Regions from separate parts of the Marinomonas algicola genome, predicted to be linked through region 1. Evidence: predicted binding sites of a transcription regulator. Region 1 holds the regulator's gene; each other region holds the start of a gene.

Region 1 (4,280 bases):
CCTAGTTGCTGTTAACCTTGATCAAAAGCAACCCGGTTTCCCTGAAGATGTGTTGCCTAATTATTTGCAATCAGAAGGTGTTGATTTCCATATATTGGAGCGCGACACATACAGTATTGTTAAAGAGTTAGTTCCTGAAGGCAAAACAACGTGTGGTTTGTGCTCTCGATTGAGGCGCGGCTCATTGTATGGTTTTGCAGATCAAATTGGTGCTACAAAAATTGCGTTGGGACATCACAGAGATGATATTTTAGAAACGTTATTTTTGAATATGTTCTTTGGGGGTAAGCTCAAGGGAATGCCTCCAAAATTGTTGAGTGACGATGGTAAGCATATGGTGATCCGTCCTTTAGCCTATTGCAAAGAGAAAGATATCGAAAAATTCTCTACAATTAAGGAGTATCCAATTATTCCTTGTAATTTGTGTGGGTCACAAGAAAACTTACAGAGACAAGTTATCAAAGATATGTTGCAAAAATGGGATCTTGAATATCCTGGTAGAACAGATACTCTTTTCACAAGTATGCAAAATGTTGTTCCATCTCATTTAGCGGACACTTCTTTGTTTAATTTTAAAGATTTGGAAACAAAAGAAGACGATTTTGATCGTCTTAACATAATTTCTTTATAGGACTTATTTATGATGTTTAAAAAATGGTCATTTTCAATCGTTACAGGTCTATGTCTTTCCGTTGGCGTATCTGCCGCTACATTTGAAGGCAGTCTCTCTGATCAATCCATCAAAGCAGATTTAAGTATCAGTAAAGACAGTTATTTTTTAGATCTTGGCGGGATGCATGATACGAAAGATGGTTCTTATGGTTACATTGGTGCTCATATAGAAGATAAGGATATCAGCAAAGACTACCCTGTCCAAATTGGACTTGGTGCGCGTCTTCTGGCTGTGGATGCAGACTTGAGTGGTAATGACTCAGGTATTGCTGTTGGTCTTGGTGGATTTTATCGTTACACCTTACCAAAAGCGAATCGCTTTAGTTTATATGGTTCCTTTTATTACGCACCGCAGATCTTATCTTTTGATAATATTGACAAGCTTTACCAAGCTGAAGTGCGTGGTGAGTACCGTACTTTAAGAAATGCCAAAGTGTTCATTCGCTATGGATTAACGAGTGTGGATTACAGCGGCTTTTCTTCAAATCATAAAATGAATGATAGCTTTGGTTTAGGCGTGTCTTTGGATTTTTAAATCCAAGCATTCGTTAAAATGAAGTGTTGTAAAAAAGGTGTCTTTAAGACACCTTTTTTAGTGCAATCGAGAAAAGGTTTACTCGCCGTCAAAAGCGCATAAACTAAAAACAGGGATATCGGCGTCACGGATTTTTTGGCTACCTTGTAGATCAGGCAAATCAATAATCGCGGCCACCTCATGTATATTTGCGCCTTGTGACGTTAAAAGCGATATAGCAGCAAACAGAGTTCCACCTGTAGCAATCAAGTCATCAAAAAGTAAAATGTTGTTGCCTTCTTCAACCGCGCCTTCTTGAATCTCAAGTTCGGCCTCACCGTATTCCAGGGCATAGCTTTGAGAAATGGTTTTCCCTGGTAATTTGCCTTTCTTACGAATTAAAATCAGTGGCTTCTGTAATTCATAAGCAAGCACGGCGGCAATGAGAAAGCCGCGAGCATCAATACAAGCAATGTGAGTGATATCGGATGCTATGTATCTGTGCACATAAGCATCTACGACCATCCTCATGCCTTTAGGGTCGCTAAAAATAGGAGTGATATCTCTAAAACTAATGCCTTCTTTTGGCCAGTCTTCAATGGTTTTGATTAGTGATTTAATGTAAAAATCATCATAAAGCATACAATTTATCGCCTTAGTTTGTGTTAAATGACCTCGATTTTAGCACAGTCTTCGGCGATGCCGACGAGTTTTTGCATTTCGGGTAAATTGATAATGGCAATTTCCTTACCATCTACATGAATCATGCCGTTTTTTTGAAAACGAGTCATAACACGACTCACCGTTTCCACAGCCAAGCCCAAATAATTTCCAATTTCTCCGCGAGACATGGCTAATCTAAATGAGGTAGCCGAATAGCCCCGTCGCTTAAAACGATCACTTAAATTCATGAGTAAAGAGGCTACTTTCTCATCCGCATTCTTTTTCCCAAGTAACACCATCATTTGCTGATCGTCACAAATTTTACGGCTCATTACTTTAAAAATCTGATGTTTTAAAGAGGGAATCTGACTGGAAAGCGACTCTAAGTGGGAGAAAGGGATTTCACACACACTGGTTGTCTCAAGTGCTTTTGCGGATACTGGGTAAGTATTACTGTCTATGCCGCTAAGGCCTACAAGCTCGCTAGGGCAATAAAAACCTGTTATTTGCTCTTCACCACTATTAGTGATATTAAATGTTTTCAGTGTACCGGTTCTGACCGCATAAACAGAACTAAACGCTTCACCTTGTTGAAACAATACATCGCCTTTTTTAAGTGGCTTTTTTCTTTCAATAATCTGATCTAGACGGTTTACGTCTTCATCGGCTAATGAAATCGGTAAGCATAAAGCGCTAAGACTGCAGTTTTGGCATTGAGAGGTCAATTTGCTATTAAAACGAGTAGATTGTAACGATGACATAAAAAACTCCCTGAACGAGTTGTTCTATTAAATTACTTTCGAATAACGAATGCCGTTATTTAAATATTGATCGAAAATCATGCAGACACAGCGAATAAGTATGCGACCTGCATTAGTGACTTCAATTTTATTTTGACCAAGTGTAACAATACCATCTTTTTCAAGTGTGTGTAGCTCTGCCAACTCTTTAGTGAAATAGCTTTGAAAGGCCATGTCGAATTTGGCGTTAAACTCTGCAAAATGAAGTTCAAAATGACAAATTAATGACATGATAACAAATTGTCTTATTAAATCGTCTTTTGAAGATATGTAGCCTTTGACTATTGGAAGTTGGCCGCTTTCAATCGTTTTCTGATAGGAAGGTAAATCTACAAAATTTTGAGTGTAGGTATTATTAAAATGGCTTATGGCTGACGTGCCAAACGCAATGAGATCGGTCTCGTCATGAGTTGTGTACCCCTGGAAATTACGTTTCAATTGCTTGTTCTGCTGAGCGATAGTAAGTGAGTCGCTTTCTTTTGCAAAGTGATCCATTCCGATGTGAATATAGCCTGCCTCGGACAGCCTTTCGGAAATGCGTTTTAACATGGCCAGTTTTGTCGTTGTATTAGGCAGAGATGTGTCTAAAATACGCCTTTGAGAAGGGAACCTCTCGGGTAAATGGGCGTAATTAAAAATAGATAATCGATCTGGACTCATTTCGATGACTATATCGAGCGTTCTTTCAAATGACTCAACGGATTGAAACGGTAGGCCATATATTAGGTCGAAATTGATTGAGCGAAAACCAAGACTTCTGGCTTGTTGCAATAGATCTGATACCAAGTTTACGGACTGAGATCGATGAATGGCTTTTTGCACTCTTTCATCAAAATCTTGAATACCTAAACTTAACCGATTAAAGCCCAATTCACGTAAACACGTGAGTTTTTCTAGGTCAATCTCTCTAGGGTCTACTTCTATGCTGTAATCACCAGAGTCATCATCTAATAAATTAAAGTATTGATGAATACTGTTAAAAAGAGTTTTAATAGAGTCGCATGATAAGAAGGTAGGAGTGCCTCCACCAAAATGCAGTTGTGTAACAGGCCTGTCGTTTTGAACCATTAATGACCTGAGGCGAAGTTCCTCTTCTAATAATTCAATGTATTCGCGGCCTTTATCGTATTGTTTTGTCACAACCTTATTGCAGGCACAGTAATAGCAAAGATGGGCGCAAAAAGGAATGTGAAAATACAGACTTAATGGCTTAGCTGATGGTGTGAGCATTTTCTCTATAAGTGTTATTTTACTGATTTCAGTGCTGAATTGTGGTGCTGTAGGGTAAGACGTATATCGAGGTCCAGATAAGTTATATTTCTCAATTAACTCTGTGTTCCAAAGCATGTCATTTTCCTATTAAAAATATTAATAGTATTTTAACGGTAGAGAGATAAGTTTTACCTGACCTATATCAATGATAATCGACAAGTAGCCAACGGCTTATGATCCTTTATCGTCATAAGCCTGTTTAAAGTCTTGTTGCTCACAGTCAGTCAGGGCTAATCTGCCTGAGAATGATCCATTTTGGCGTGATCCATTTTGGAGTGATCCATTTTGGCGTGATCCATCTCAGACATGTCATCGTGGTTCATTTGAGAATGATCCATTTTGGCGTGATCCATCTCAGA
Region 2 (4,280 bases), 790 kb from region 1:
CTGATAGTCTTCGATTTTCCCTGAAAAGACTCGGTAACCCCATAATGTGTAGGCGCAAATTAATGGTACAAAAATGCAGATTCCATAAAGCAAAAAGCCTAAACTAGAATCCGGTGCTGCCGCTTCCATAAAGGTCAGTTGTCTTGGGATTAAATACGGGAATAGGCTGACTACGAGTCCAGCAAAACCTAATAAAAATAAACCAGACACACACCAAAAAGGACGACTTTCATGCTCGATGTTTGTTAAGCCTCTCCAGGCAACATAGCCCAATATTATGCTGAAAATGGGGAGTGGGCTGAGCAATAAAAAATTAATACCATCAAACCAGCGGTGACGAATTTCTTCTTGAGAAAGGACGGTCCATAGACTGACTGCCATCATAAATATAAGAATGAGCAGTAGCAGTCTTTTAGCGAAACGAGACGCAAGCAGTTGCATGTCATCACGACTCTTCATATATAAGTAACATGCTGCTAGTAAAGCGTAGCCAGCCATGACTGAAAAACCTGTTAGAATCGAAAAGGGTGTTAGCCAAATCCAGCTTGATAGCTCTATTGCATTGACTGGTACTCCCTGAACAATGGCCCCTAAAATGATACCTTGACAGAATGCGGCAATGGTTGAACCTGCGCTAAAAGCAAAATCCCACCAAGGCTTAGATCTATCTGACTTAAAGCGATACTCAAAGGCCACGCCTCGAAAGATGAGTGCAAACAGCATGATCATAATAGGTAAATAGAAGGTGGACAGTATAGCGCTGTAAGCGGCTGGAAAAGCCGCAAAAAGTATGACGCCGCCAAATACCAGCCACGTTTCGTTACCGTCCCAAACGTGAGATATTGAACGCATTAAATGGTCTCTTTTTTCATGCCCTTCAAACCAAGGGAATAAAATACCAATACCGAGGTCGAAACCATCTAATAGTACATACATGAAGATGGCAAAACCTAGAATAAGGAAGTAGAAAAAGGCTAAGTCCATTATTTATCCCCTCGTTCAGATTTATTAAGATTTTTAACCCAAGCCAAAGCGTAGCCAGGAGTCTTCATTCCAATTACTTTATGTTCTAACGACTCCAGACTTGGAGGGCCTTTTCGAATCAGCTTTCGCATGAAGTAGAGGTACACCGCAAAAAGTAGCGAGTAGATGATGACAAATAAAGTTAATGAAAAGAGTACCCTTTCTGGTGGTAAAGGCGACACAACGTCCATTGTTCGGACCAGTCCCTGAACAAGCCAAGGTTGACGACCAATCTCAACGACATACCAACCAGCCAATACGGCAATGACACCAGTAGGAGTAAATAAGGTTACTAAAAATAAGAATGGCTTATTACGATACAGCGCCTCTTTACGTCTTAGTATTAAAGCGAGTACGGCCATGCCTATCATGCCAAAGCCAATTCCAACCATCACCCTAAACGACCAAAATACTAGAGGGACATTTGGGCGGTCTTCTGGTGGTACTGATTTTAAGCCTTGTACCGCGCCATCCCATGAGTGCGTCAAGATTAAGCTGCCCAATCCAGGTATACCTACTTCTGCATGATTTTTTTCGGCTTCCATGTCCGGCAAAGCAAACAGCAATAATGGAACTCTTTCCTCTTCAGCAGGCCAAATTCCTTCCATTGCGGCCAGTTTGATTGGCTGATGCTCTTTTACATTTAGCCCGTGCATATCACCAATAAAGGCCTGCAGCGGAGTGAGGATCAAAGCAATCCACATACACATTGATAGGCCTTTTTTGGCCATTTGTTGGTGTTGTTTTTTGAGTAAATAATACGCACAGACTCCAGCTACGACAAAGGTGGCGGTGATAAAGCTGGCTGTTAGCATATGAGTGAATCGATAGGGCATAGATGGGTTGAAAATAACATCATACCAACTGGCTACTTCGAACTTTCCATCAACCATAATATGACCGGCAGGCGTATGCATCCAAGAGTTGGCTACTATGATCCAAAAAGCGGATATCCAAGTGCCTATTGCCACGACTATCGTAGAAAAAAAGTGCATTTTAGGACTGACTCGTTGCCAACCAAATAACATCACACCGAGGAAACCCGCTTCTAAGAAGAATGCTGTTAACACTTCGTAGGCCATTAAAGGCCCTAATACAGCGCCTGTAAGTTCAGAGAATACTGAGAAATTTGTACCAAATTCATAAGATAAAACAATGCCTGAAACGACGCCCATACCAAATGTAATAGCAAAGGGCTTTATCCAGAACTTGGCTAACTGAAGGTAAATAGGGTTGTGGGTTTTCAGCCATAACCCTTCCCATATCGCAATTAAAGTGGCTAAGCCAATGGTTATGCTAGGAAAGATAATGTGGAAACTCACAGTAAAAGCAAATTGGATTCGAGATAGAATAGCGACATCAAGTTCCATGGTCCGGCCTGCTGAGTTAAGTTGTGGATAGTATTATGAACGAAGTAGGGTGTATTACACACGCTTCTTGATTGCTGCAACCATACTCGGGATAAGTGCCAAGCAAATAATGCTGCTAATTGTGATGATTTCCATCAATAGAATGTCGTTGTTCATGTGGTTTGGCCTCGCTAATTAAAAAAGTATTGAGTTGGATCAATTTTTGTATGGTTATAAGAGCAAAACTTAGGCCACTTTTTTATTTTAGTTAGTGCATTGAATTTAAAGGCTTTTTAATTTTAACAATGAAATGTTGTAAACTTAATTTACACTTTTTGCGTATTTAGTCATCTTACTGTCAATGAGGTTTACGTTTTGACTTTATCATTTGTTTTTGAAGTGGCTATGTTAAGCACCAGTGTGATTGGTGTTTTGGTTGCTGGTTGGATGCTTTGGCGAGCTCGCTTACAAAGAGATCTGCAAGCCTTGTCAGGCTTCGCCATTATGATGGCTGTGTGGTGTTTAGGTCATAGTGCGCTTTTTCATGGGTTATCGGCTCTGGGGGTTAAATTAATTTTAGCAAACCCTTTGATGCCAACTTTCTTTTTGCATTTTGCTACTGCATTTGTGAAAACAGGTATTTCATCACCTTTATGGTTGCGGGTGTTATACCAAAGACTGCCTTGGATCTACCTTACTAGTATTGGCGTTGTGCTATTAAGTTGGTTTGTTGGCGCAGGAGATGTGCGCTCATCGCACACCATGGACGCCTTTTTTATTTTTACAGAAACGGGCTGGTTTAATTTAGCTTATACGGTTTTTATTGGTGTATTGGCCCATGCTGTTTTGTTGTATGGATGGCGACGTCATACTGGTAATAAGCGCCGCTCTATTCTGGTTATTTTTGGTGTGGCCGCATGGGGGCTGACCTTAGCGACAAGCTTTGTTTTCCCTTACTTTGGTATTGATTGGTTCCCTTATCCAATGCTGCTGTTGCCTTCTTATTTGCTTTTGCTTGTGTACGCCGTTTTAAGGTACAAAATTCTATCGGTTAATGCGTTTGCAAATCGTGCCTTACTTTGGTTGGCTATGATGCTGGTGGTTTTATGCGTTATGGCTTTAGCGAGTGTTATCTCTGGTCAATTTGGCTCGCAAGGGCTGGCGAATGTTCCAGTGTGGCAGTTGTGGTTGTATTCTGTAGTCATTTTGTTAGTGGCTACTTTTACTTATGCTCCTCTAAATAGGTTGGTGGCTCGCTTAGTCTATCCAGGTTCAAGGTTAACAGAATCTATTTTGGAGTCTTGGTCAAATCTATTGAAGAAAGCGATGACGTGGGATGAGTTAATAGAGACAGGTGAGACCATTTTAAGTCATCAATTAGGTCAAAAAGTAGTTGTTTCTATTGTGCTTGATGCGCCTTTGAATCATCCACCTGTTGTGAGTGACATTGAGGATGGGGGTAATGATTATCAAAGAGATTTGTTTCACGCTCAGTCAAAAATGCAGGTTTACAAGGGGAAGCCAGGATGGCAATTTAGTTTACATGGATGGGAGGAGGCGAGTCCGAGCCAGAGGCTAGCCGCTGAGGTATTTGGCTCACTTTTCTCAACTCAGTGTGGTCTTCTTGAACAGTCCTTGGCGCTTGCTGAAGCCGTTAAAGAGCGTTTAAGTGAGCGCCATTTAGTTGAGCTAGGTGGGTTATCGGCGGCAATGGCGCACGAATTACGTAATCCGTTAAATATTATCTCTATGGCGGCTCATGGAGCGGCACCAGAAACAAAACGACATATTCAAACTCAGCTCGTTCGAGCCGATCGATTAATTCAGGACATGTTGATTTATTCAGGTAAATTGACAGTGCAAAAAAAAACCATCACTTTGCTACCGTTAATCTCTTCTATCGTTACT
Region 3 (4,280 bases), 820 kb from region 1:
GATTAACATACCTGCAATGCCTAACAAAGGTGCCAGCATTAGAGCGGGGACTTTGGTATAGTTTTCTAACCACGCACCCGCTTGTACTTCGGCGGTTTTCATTAGCGGTGTCATAACCGCATTGCCGTCAATCGCACTGGTAATCACATAACCGTCGATCCCAAAAGCCAACCAAACACCCGCAAGAATAAACAGCACAGCGGCTAACGCACCGGTTACAGTTGTTGCTAAGCGGGCTTTACGGTACAAGTTTCCTTCGGTTTTCATGAGCAGCCAAGCGCCGCCTTGAGTCATTAACATCATTAAGCTGACCAAACCACAAAGTATCGCAAAGGGGTTAAGCAAGGCAAAGAATGAACCTGTGTAAGTGACACGCATGTATTCATCAAACTGGAATGGTACACCCTGTAACAGGTTACCAAAGGCCACACCGAAAATGATCGGTGGCACCGCTGAACCGAAGACGATGCCCCAGTCCCAGCTATTACGCCATGTTGAGTTTTCCAGTTTAGAACGGTAGTCGAAACCAATAGGACGGAAGAATAACGCCGCCAGTACCAACATCATCGCAAAGTAAAAACCAGAGAAAGACGTTGCGTACACCACAGGGAAGGCCGCGAATAGCGCCCCACCGGCGGTAATAAACCAAACTTGGTTACCGTCCCAATGCGGCGCGATAGCGTTAATCATGATGCGACGCTCTGAGTCGTCTCCACCAATCACTTTTAACAAGCTACCGACACCCATATCAAACCCATCCGTGATGGCAAAGCCGATCAGCAAAACGCCAAGCAAGACCCACCAAATGACTTTTAATAGTTCGTAATCCATCTTAAACCTCCTGCGCTTTTAGCTGGTCAGTTTCTTTTTCTAATGCGTAACGGCCTGTGTGTAAACTAGAAGGACCTTGTTTTGCAAAGCGGATCATCAAGTACATTTCAGCCACTAGGAATGCGGTATAAAGCACAGTGAAACCAACAATTGTTGTCCAAATCTCGGCCGCCGTTAAGCTAGAAACCGCGACATGTATTGGCAATACTTCACCAATGGCCCACGGCTGACGACCATACTCAGCCACAAACCAACCGGTTTCACAGGCGATCCAAGGTAACGGCAAACTAAGTAGGATGAATTTAAGGAATAATGGATTATTGCCTATTCGACGTCGCGCATTTTGATAAAACGCCACGGCAAAGATGAACAGCATGATAAAGCCACACGCCACCATGATACGGAAGGCAAAGAATAAAGGTGCGACTTGGGGGATGGAATAGTCCACGGCCATGTTGATGTCTTCAGGCGTTACGCGGTTGATGTCTTCGTTAAACGCGGTGACGAGTAAACCGTAGCCAAGGTCGCCTTTCACTTTTTCGAAGTTTTCTTTTACGACTGGATCAGAAGAGCCATCACGAAGTTGTTCAAGCAGTTGGTTGGCGTAAATACCATTGATGATACGTTGGCGATTATGCTCTTTTAAGTCCTTTATACCCGTGACTTCTTCACTTAAAGAACGGGTCGCGATAATCCCCATTAAACCGGGTATTTTAATAGCGTATTCGGTTTCTTCAAGTGCTTGGTTTGGGAAACCGATGAGAGTGAAATCCGCAGGGGCTTCTTGCGTTTCCCATTCAGCCTCAACCGCCGCCAATTTCACTTTCTGTACTTCGCCTAGCTCGTAGCCTGATTCGTCCCCCAGAATGATAACACTTAAGACAGACGCCAAACCGAAAGCCGACGCAATAGCAAATGAACGACGAGCAAAAGCAAGATCACGGCCTTTAATTAGGTAATAGCTTGAAATCGCCAAGACAAACATGGCACCAGTCACGTAACCCGCTGACACAGTGTGAACAAATTTCACTTGTGCCACTGGGTTAAGCAATAAAGCGCCAAAATCCACCAGCTCCATTCGCATGGTTTCGTAATTAAATTCTGAGCCGACAGGGTTTTGCATCCATCCATTCGCAATCAAAATCCACAATGCCGATAGGTTTGAACCCAGTGCCACACCCCATGTCACCATCAAGTGCTTCACTTTACTGAGTCGTTCCCAACCAAAGAAGAACAAACCAACGAGGGTTGACTCTAGGAAAAAAGCCATTAAACCTTCGATGGCCAACGGCGCACCGAAAATATCGCCGACATAGTGTGAGTAGTAAGACCAGTTGGTTCCGAATTGGAATTCCATGGTCAAACCGGTTGTCACACCCAGCGCAAAGTTAATACCAAATAACTTGCCCCAAAACTTCACCATGTCTTTGTAAACTTGCTTACCCGTGATCACGTAAACCGATTCCATGATCGCCAGTAAGAACGCCATTCCGAGCGTTAACGGCACAAATAAAAAGTGGTACAGAGCAGTGAGCGCAAACTGAAACCGCGAGAGTTCCACTACAGCTTCGTTAATCATATGACTTCAACCCATTCATTTGATTGAGAAAAAGACGCTTGCAGACACCTGTTTCTTGCAGTGCTCTTGTTGTCTTACGTCTACCAGAGTCCCTAACTTATTTAAGAACGACTATAAAACAAAATTATAAAGCAGCGATTCAGAGGAAACCTTGCGTTAGATCAAGGGATAAGCGAAGTGGGTAAATTATATAAATGGGAAGGGTACGACAAACAGACTTGGTTGCTTCTCAATGCTATTGACTGGGTTATGTCTCTTATCCGTTTTAACCGTCTTTGGAAAATAGCCCGTTTCGTTTTAGTCATGTATATAAAAGCCAAAGGTGGGTTGCCTTTGGCTTTGTTTCTTAGAATGACAAGGTTAACTTACGTCATTTTGTATGGTGCTATCTTTTTCGTTGTTTTAGAAAAATCCCAGAGGGTTAACATCATAACTAACCAAAAGATTTTTTGTTTGTTGATAATGCTCTAGGGCAATTTTATGGGTTTCTCGGCCGACACCGGATTTTTTATAGCCACCAAAAGCCGAATGGGCTGGGTATTGATGGTAGCAGTTCATCCAAACTCGACCTGCTTCCAAGTTACGCCCCATGCGGTAGGCTAGGTTGGTATCCCTTGTCCAAAGGCCTGCCCCCAAACCAAACTCACTGTCGTTGGCAAGAGCCAGTGCTTCCGCTTCGTCTTTAAATGTGGTGACACTGACAACAGGGCCAAAGATCTCTTCTTGGAAAATGCGCATGTCATTAGAGCCTTTAAACAGCGTAGGCTGGACATAAAAACCACCGTCTAACCCTTCTACAGGAGCGATTTCCCCACCAATTAACAGTTCGGCACCTTCTTCTTTACCAATATTGATGTAACTTAGAATTTTTTCAAACTGCTGTTTCGATGCTTGGGCACCCACTTGCGTTTCTGTGTCTAATGGATCACCGCGCTTGATGGTTTTTGTGCGCTCAATGACTAAGGCCATAAATTCATCGTAAATGGACTCATGCACTAACGCACGGGATGGACAAGTACAAACCTCACCCTGGTTGAAAAAGGCCAGTACTAACCCTTCTACGCATTTGCTGACAAACTCTTTTTCTTGATTCATTACATCAGCGAAATAAATGTTTGGTGATTTACCACCCAGCTCAACCGTAGAAGGAATGATGTTTTCTGCCGCGCATTTTAAAATGTGTGAGCCAACAGGCGTCGATCCTGTGAAGGCTATTTTGGCGATGCGTTTACTGGTTGCCAGTGCTTCACCGGCTTCTTTACCAAAGCCGTTAACAATGTTGAGTACACCCGGCGGCAATAAGTCTTGAATCACTTTTACCAATTCTAGAATGGATACCGGCGTTTGTTCGGCTGGTTTTAAGACAATGCAGTTACCCGCGGCTAACGCTGGAGCCAGTTTCCATGCGGCCATTAAAATAGGGAAATTCCAAGGGATAATTTGACCCACAACACCTAAAGGTTCGTGAAAATGATAGGCAACGGTGTGTTCGTCTAACTCGGCGGCTGAGCCTTCTTGTGCTCTTAAACAACCTGCAAAATATCTAAAATGATCCACGGCTAAAGGAATATCGGCATTGAGGGTTTCGCGAACGGCTTTTCCGTTGTCCCATGTTTCTGCAACAGCCAGTGCTTCAAGATTTTGCTCTAGACGATCGGCTATTTTTAACAGCATATTTGAACGTGTTGTCACGGATGTTTTTCCCCATGCGGCACGTGCGGCATGAGCGGCATCTAACGCTAGGTTTATATCTTCTTCAGTAGAGCGAGGAATTCGGCAAAATACTTCACCGTTAACAGGACTGATGTTGTCAAAGTATTGACCTTTAACGGGTGCAACCCATTCTCCACCAATAAAATTTCCGTATTCT
Region 4 (4,280 bases), 1.7 Mb from region 1:
GAAGGCAAGCTTATTGCGCCACTTGGACGTAATATAGAAGCCAGTGAATCTTTTTATATAGTACGTAAATCCGGCACTGAGTTGCATAGTGCGGCGGCCTTATTTTTTGATTGGTTGGTAGAACAAGCCCATCGAAGCAAATAGCGTCTTGCAGACAGAAGCCTTGGATAACGGGTGTGATACGCTTTTCATTTTTTTGGAGAGTCGCTGACCCCCTCAATCGCTTTCCATGGGTTAGCTGAGCGTATTTGAAAAGACGGAATCGTGTTGTCTCGATAACGCCGCTGTCGCTTTATTTAGCAGTGTTTCTGGTAAATCAGAACCCTGCTCAGCCATCACCATAGTCATCGAAGCCCCAACGGCTATGCTGTCATCCATGCCTTCAATGCGGTAACGAAATTGGTTAATCAGCGCTTCTAGTTCCAATGCCAGTCGTTGTGCGTGTGGTCGATCGACATTCTTTAATACGATGGCAAACCTATCTTCTGCTAGATGGCATAAGACATCGTGTCTGCGTAGTGTGAGCGTGATGAGTTCGCTGATGGTCATCAAAAAACGCTCCGCTTCTCGCCCCCCATGCCGATAGCTTATGTATGAAAAAGGCACGACATCTAACAGAATTAAAGCGTGACGTTTCCAATTGATGGGACCTTTTTCATAGGCCTCCTTGAGCTGAGTGCTTAAATGTGTTGTGTTGGATAAATTGGTAATCGAATCGAGCGGAAAGGGGTTTTTATAAATGGCTTGTCGCCTGGTTAAGTTCAGATCTATTTGATGTTGTTCTTTACGCCACAGCCAAAGGGCCATGGTTAAGGCCAATAAACCCATGGGGAAAGATTCAACCCAGTTGTCCCAGACCGCCGTTGAAGGTAAGTACAGCCACTTATCAAGAAAGCCCTGAAAGGCAGAGGCAAAAATACCGATAAACCCCATCGCAAACCAGTTGGTCACTAGGCCAGAGGAGCGTATTGAAAGTACCAACAACAACCAAATGACAATACAAATTGAAGTGGCACCTTCGCCTATAATATCTACCCATACCCAATGGTCTTGTGGCTTTCGCTCTCCTTGTGCAAGGTTGAGAGTGAGTAAGCTAATAAAAAGGCAAAGCAATATCGCAAGCCAGAACTTATGTTGTCGTATTTTTCTTATTCCATCCGTCGCGGCGTAATGCCAACGATATAGCCAATCCCTCATGGGGCTTCTCCTAACGAACCAGTCATGAATTTACCTGGGTATTATGTGACGTATTTATTGCAGTATTAGGTCACAATGTCCGAAAGCGGACATTAAATGCATTACCTAGTCACAAAATGTGTAAGTGAATTACTTGATTGACTCTAGCCAAGGGAATAATTTCTACATGCTATTTGACCTGATGATTGGTGAAGAAGAGAAAGGTATAGATGGAAGCCGTAACACGAATGCTCTTTATGCTGAGGTCGTTAACCCACCCATTGTTTGCTTTATTAAGCATGAAAAGCCAAGTGTAAACCCAAACTTAGCTTTTCATGCTTCCAGGTGTTTTACAACGTTTTGTGGTCAGCGGGATGACTACATCGCCGCTTTAAAAATCCCCATTACATCTTCGTGAGTAGGTTGTATTGGGTTAGTAAAGCCACAGGCATCTTTCATGGCATTGCTTGCTAATGTTGAGAAGTCATCTTCTTTTGCGCCTAATTCACTTAAACCAGATGGAATATTTACGTCCTGAGATAATTGTACAATTGCCACTATCGCCGCATTAGCACCAGCTTGATCATTTAATCCAGTGACATCAGCGCCAAGGGCTTTACCTATGTCTTTTAAGCGAGGGGCGGCCACTTGTGAATTATAGCGTTGAACATGTGGTAACAGTACGGCGTTGCAGACGCCATGGGGAAAATCATAAAAGCCACCTAACTGGTGGGCCATTGCGTGCACGTAACCCAAAGACGCATTGTTAAATGCCATGCCCGCTAAAAACTGAGCATAGGCCATTTTTTCACGGGCTTCCATGTTGGCACCATCCCGAACGGCTTCTCGCAGGTTATCACGAATAAGTTCAATGGCTTTGATCGCACAGGCATCGGTTATCGGATCGGCGGCAATCGAAACATAGGCTTCGATTGCGTGAGTCAGTGCATCCATACCGGTTGCCGCGGTAAGAGACGCTGGCATGCCTGTCATGAGCATTGGGTCATTAACGGATAAAATGGGTGTGACATTTTGATCGACAATGGCCATTTTAATGTGGCGCTCTTGATCCGTGATAATACAGAATCGTGTCATTTCAGACGCGGTTCCAGCGGTTGTGTTGATGCAGATTAACGGCCGTTGCGGTTTGTTAGAAACATCTACTCCTTCATAGTCACTGATGTGTCCGCCATTGGTTGCAACAAGAGCAATGCCTTTCGCGCAGTCATGGACTGACCCACCGCCTAATGAGATGACACAGTCGCATTGATGCGTATGCAATACCTCTAAGCCTGCGTTCACGTTGTCAATGGTCGGATTGGGTTGAACACCATCATAAATAAGACTGTTTACCCCTTGTTCTTTTAGTAACGAGTCGACTTTGGCAACCATGCCCAGTGAGGTCATTCCTGGGTCGGATACGATCAGAGCTTGTTTAAAACCGAGGTTTTTGATTTGCTTAATGGCATCGTTCAGCGCGCCTTCACCCATTATGTTGACGGCTGGAATATAGAAAGTGCTACTCATGGTATTCATCCTATTTGGTGTCTGTTTAAGCGAATCAGTGTGGCATGGTATTGAAAAGTGGGGGTTGATATAACGCAAGGAAATGAAGAAAAATTGAACCATCACATCAAATAATTCTCGATTTCTTTTTTATAAAACAGACACGTATCCTGCATTGTCAGATGGCATGGCCAACGTGTCATTTCTCTGTCACTAAGCTGTCACCCAATTGTCACTTAGGCTCTTTAAGGTAATGACATGCGTATCTGCTATTTCATTAAAAACACGTAAGAGCGAGATAATGATGAATAAAGTTTTGATTGTGAGTTTGATTTCAGCGGGTGTTTTATCCGGTTGCGTAAGCAATTCAGCTAAAATGGATCAGGCAACAGTAACCAGTGTTGGCAAAGATAATACACAATTTACGGCGTCATTTTCGAAGCAGGGCCGTGTTTTACCTTATCGTGTTTTACGTAATGACCTGATTGATGCAAAGACCAATAAGCCCTTCGAAATTCGTAATGGAGGTTATGGGTCGGCCATGACAGCCAATCCAAATAAAGCCAATCAATTTTATGCTTTGACGGATCGCGGCCCTAATGCCAATTACACTGGGGATTACGGTAAAGGTAAGAGTTTTCCAGTTGCCGCTTACACACCACGAATTGGCTTGTTTGAAGTTGCGAGTAATGGCGATGTTTCTATGGTGAAAAGTATCTTACTTAAAACCCCAGAAGGTGGCTTGATTTCTGGTTTACCCAACACGTCAGCACTGGGTGGTACTGGTGAAACGCCTTACCACGCAAACGGAGAGCCCGTTTTGATGGATGCGAGTAAACCGTATAACAAAGAGACTAACCCAATCAAGTTAGATGATTACGGCTTAGATGGGGAGGGGCTGGTTGCGTTAAAAGACGGCAGTTTTTGGATCAGTGATGAATATGGTCCACACATGGTGCATTTTGATAAAAAGGGTGTTGAGATCGGTCGGATTAATGCGTTTCAACAGGATGAGCGTAATGTCTATCATTTGCCAGCCGTATTTCAGCACCGTCGCGCTAACCGTGGTATGGAGGGCTTAGCCATTACGCCGGATGAAAGTACCCTAGTGGGTATTATGCAATCCACCATGAAAAACCCCGATAAAGCGGCACAAAAAGGCGATTTAACCCGTATTGTGACAGTGAACTTAAGAAACGGACACACTGAGCAATATTTATATCGTCAGGAAAAAGCGCAAAACTCCAACTCTGAATTAGCGACATTGAATGAACATGAGTTTCTGGTTATTGAGCGTGATGGTGGTTTCTTGTTTGGTGGACCTCTGGGCAAGGTTAAAGCGAATCCAAATGTGCAAAAGCAGGTATATCGTTTTGATTTGAGTACAGGCACACCCCTTTCGACTGTGGCTTTGTCGGCGTCTATCAAGCGTGATGCGAGCCACGGTTTGATGATTGATGGCTTGACGTTAGAGCAATACGCTCAGAATAATGGCTGGGATGCATTGGCTAAGAAAGGCATCAAACCGGTGAGTAAAGTGCTGGTGGCCGACATGGTCAAAGAAGTGGCTTACCCTCATGACAAAATGGAAGGGCTTT

Evidence for each region. The regulator FNR, encoded in region 1, switches genes on or off when oxygen is low (the NO sensors DNR and NnrR bind a similar motif). The targets are predictions, from matches to a motif close to TTGATNTANATCAA.
Region 2: IEZ33_RS05035 (cytochrome ubiquinol oxidase subunit I) is a predicted target of FNR. The motif match lies at 2,579-2,592, and genes of this name have one in related genera.
Region 3: IEZ33_RS12455 (cytochrome ubiquinol oxidase subunit I) is a predicted target of FNR. The motif match lies at 2,562-2,575, and genes of this name have one in related genera.
Region 4: yiaY (L-threonine dehydrogenase) is a predicted target of FNR. The motif match lies at 2,768-2,781, and genes of this name have one in related genera.

The regions. Positions count from the first base shown of each region.
Region 1 covers NZ_CP061941.1:1,900,078-1,904,357, forward strand. Annotated here, with positions in the region: gene ttcA (tRNA 2-thiocytidine(32) synthetase TtcA) at 1-631, shown strand, start outside; gene IEZ33_RS08650 (YfaZ family outer membrane protein) at 641-1,207, shown strand; gene IEZ33_RS08655 (adenine phosphoribosyltransferase) at 1,286-1,828, opposite strand; gene fnr (fumarate/nitrate reduction transcriptional regulator Fnr) at 1,852-2,610, opposite strand; gene hemN (oxygen-independent coproporphyrinogen III oxidase) at 2,638-3,996, opposite strand; gene IEZ33_RS08670 (sulfite exporter TauE/SafE family protein) at 4,152-4,280, opposite strand, start outside.
Region 2 covers NZ_CP061941.1:1,114,291-1,118,570, forward strand. Annotated here, with positions in the region: gene cydB (cytochrome d ubiquinol oxidase subunit II) at 1-984, opposite strand, end outside; gene IEZ33_RS05035 (cytochrome ubiquinol oxidase subunit I) at 984-2,393, opposite strand; gene IEZ33_RS05040 (sensor histidine kinase) at 2,748-4,280, shown strand, end outside.
Region 3 covers NZ_CP061941.1:2,715,492-2,719,771, reverse strand. Annotated here, with positions in the region: gene cydB (cytochrome d ubiquinol oxidase subunit II) at 1-831, opposite strand, end outside; gene IEZ33_RS12455 (cytochrome ubiquinol oxidase subunit I) at 833-2,410, opposite strand; gene exaC (acetaldehyde dehydrogenase ExaC) at 2,813-4,280, opposite strand, start outside.
Region 4 covers NZ_CP061941.1:3,627,183-3,631,462, reverse strand. Annotated here, with positions in the region: gene IEZ33_RS16590 (LysR substrate-binding domain-containing protein) at 1-144, shown strand, start outside; gene IEZ33_RS16585 (diguanylate cyclase domain-containing protein) at 235-1,197, opposite strand; gene yiaY (L-threonine dehydrogenase) at 1,555-2,703, opposite strand; gene IEZ33_RS16575 (esterase-like activity of phytase family protein) at 2,984-4,280, shown strand, end outside.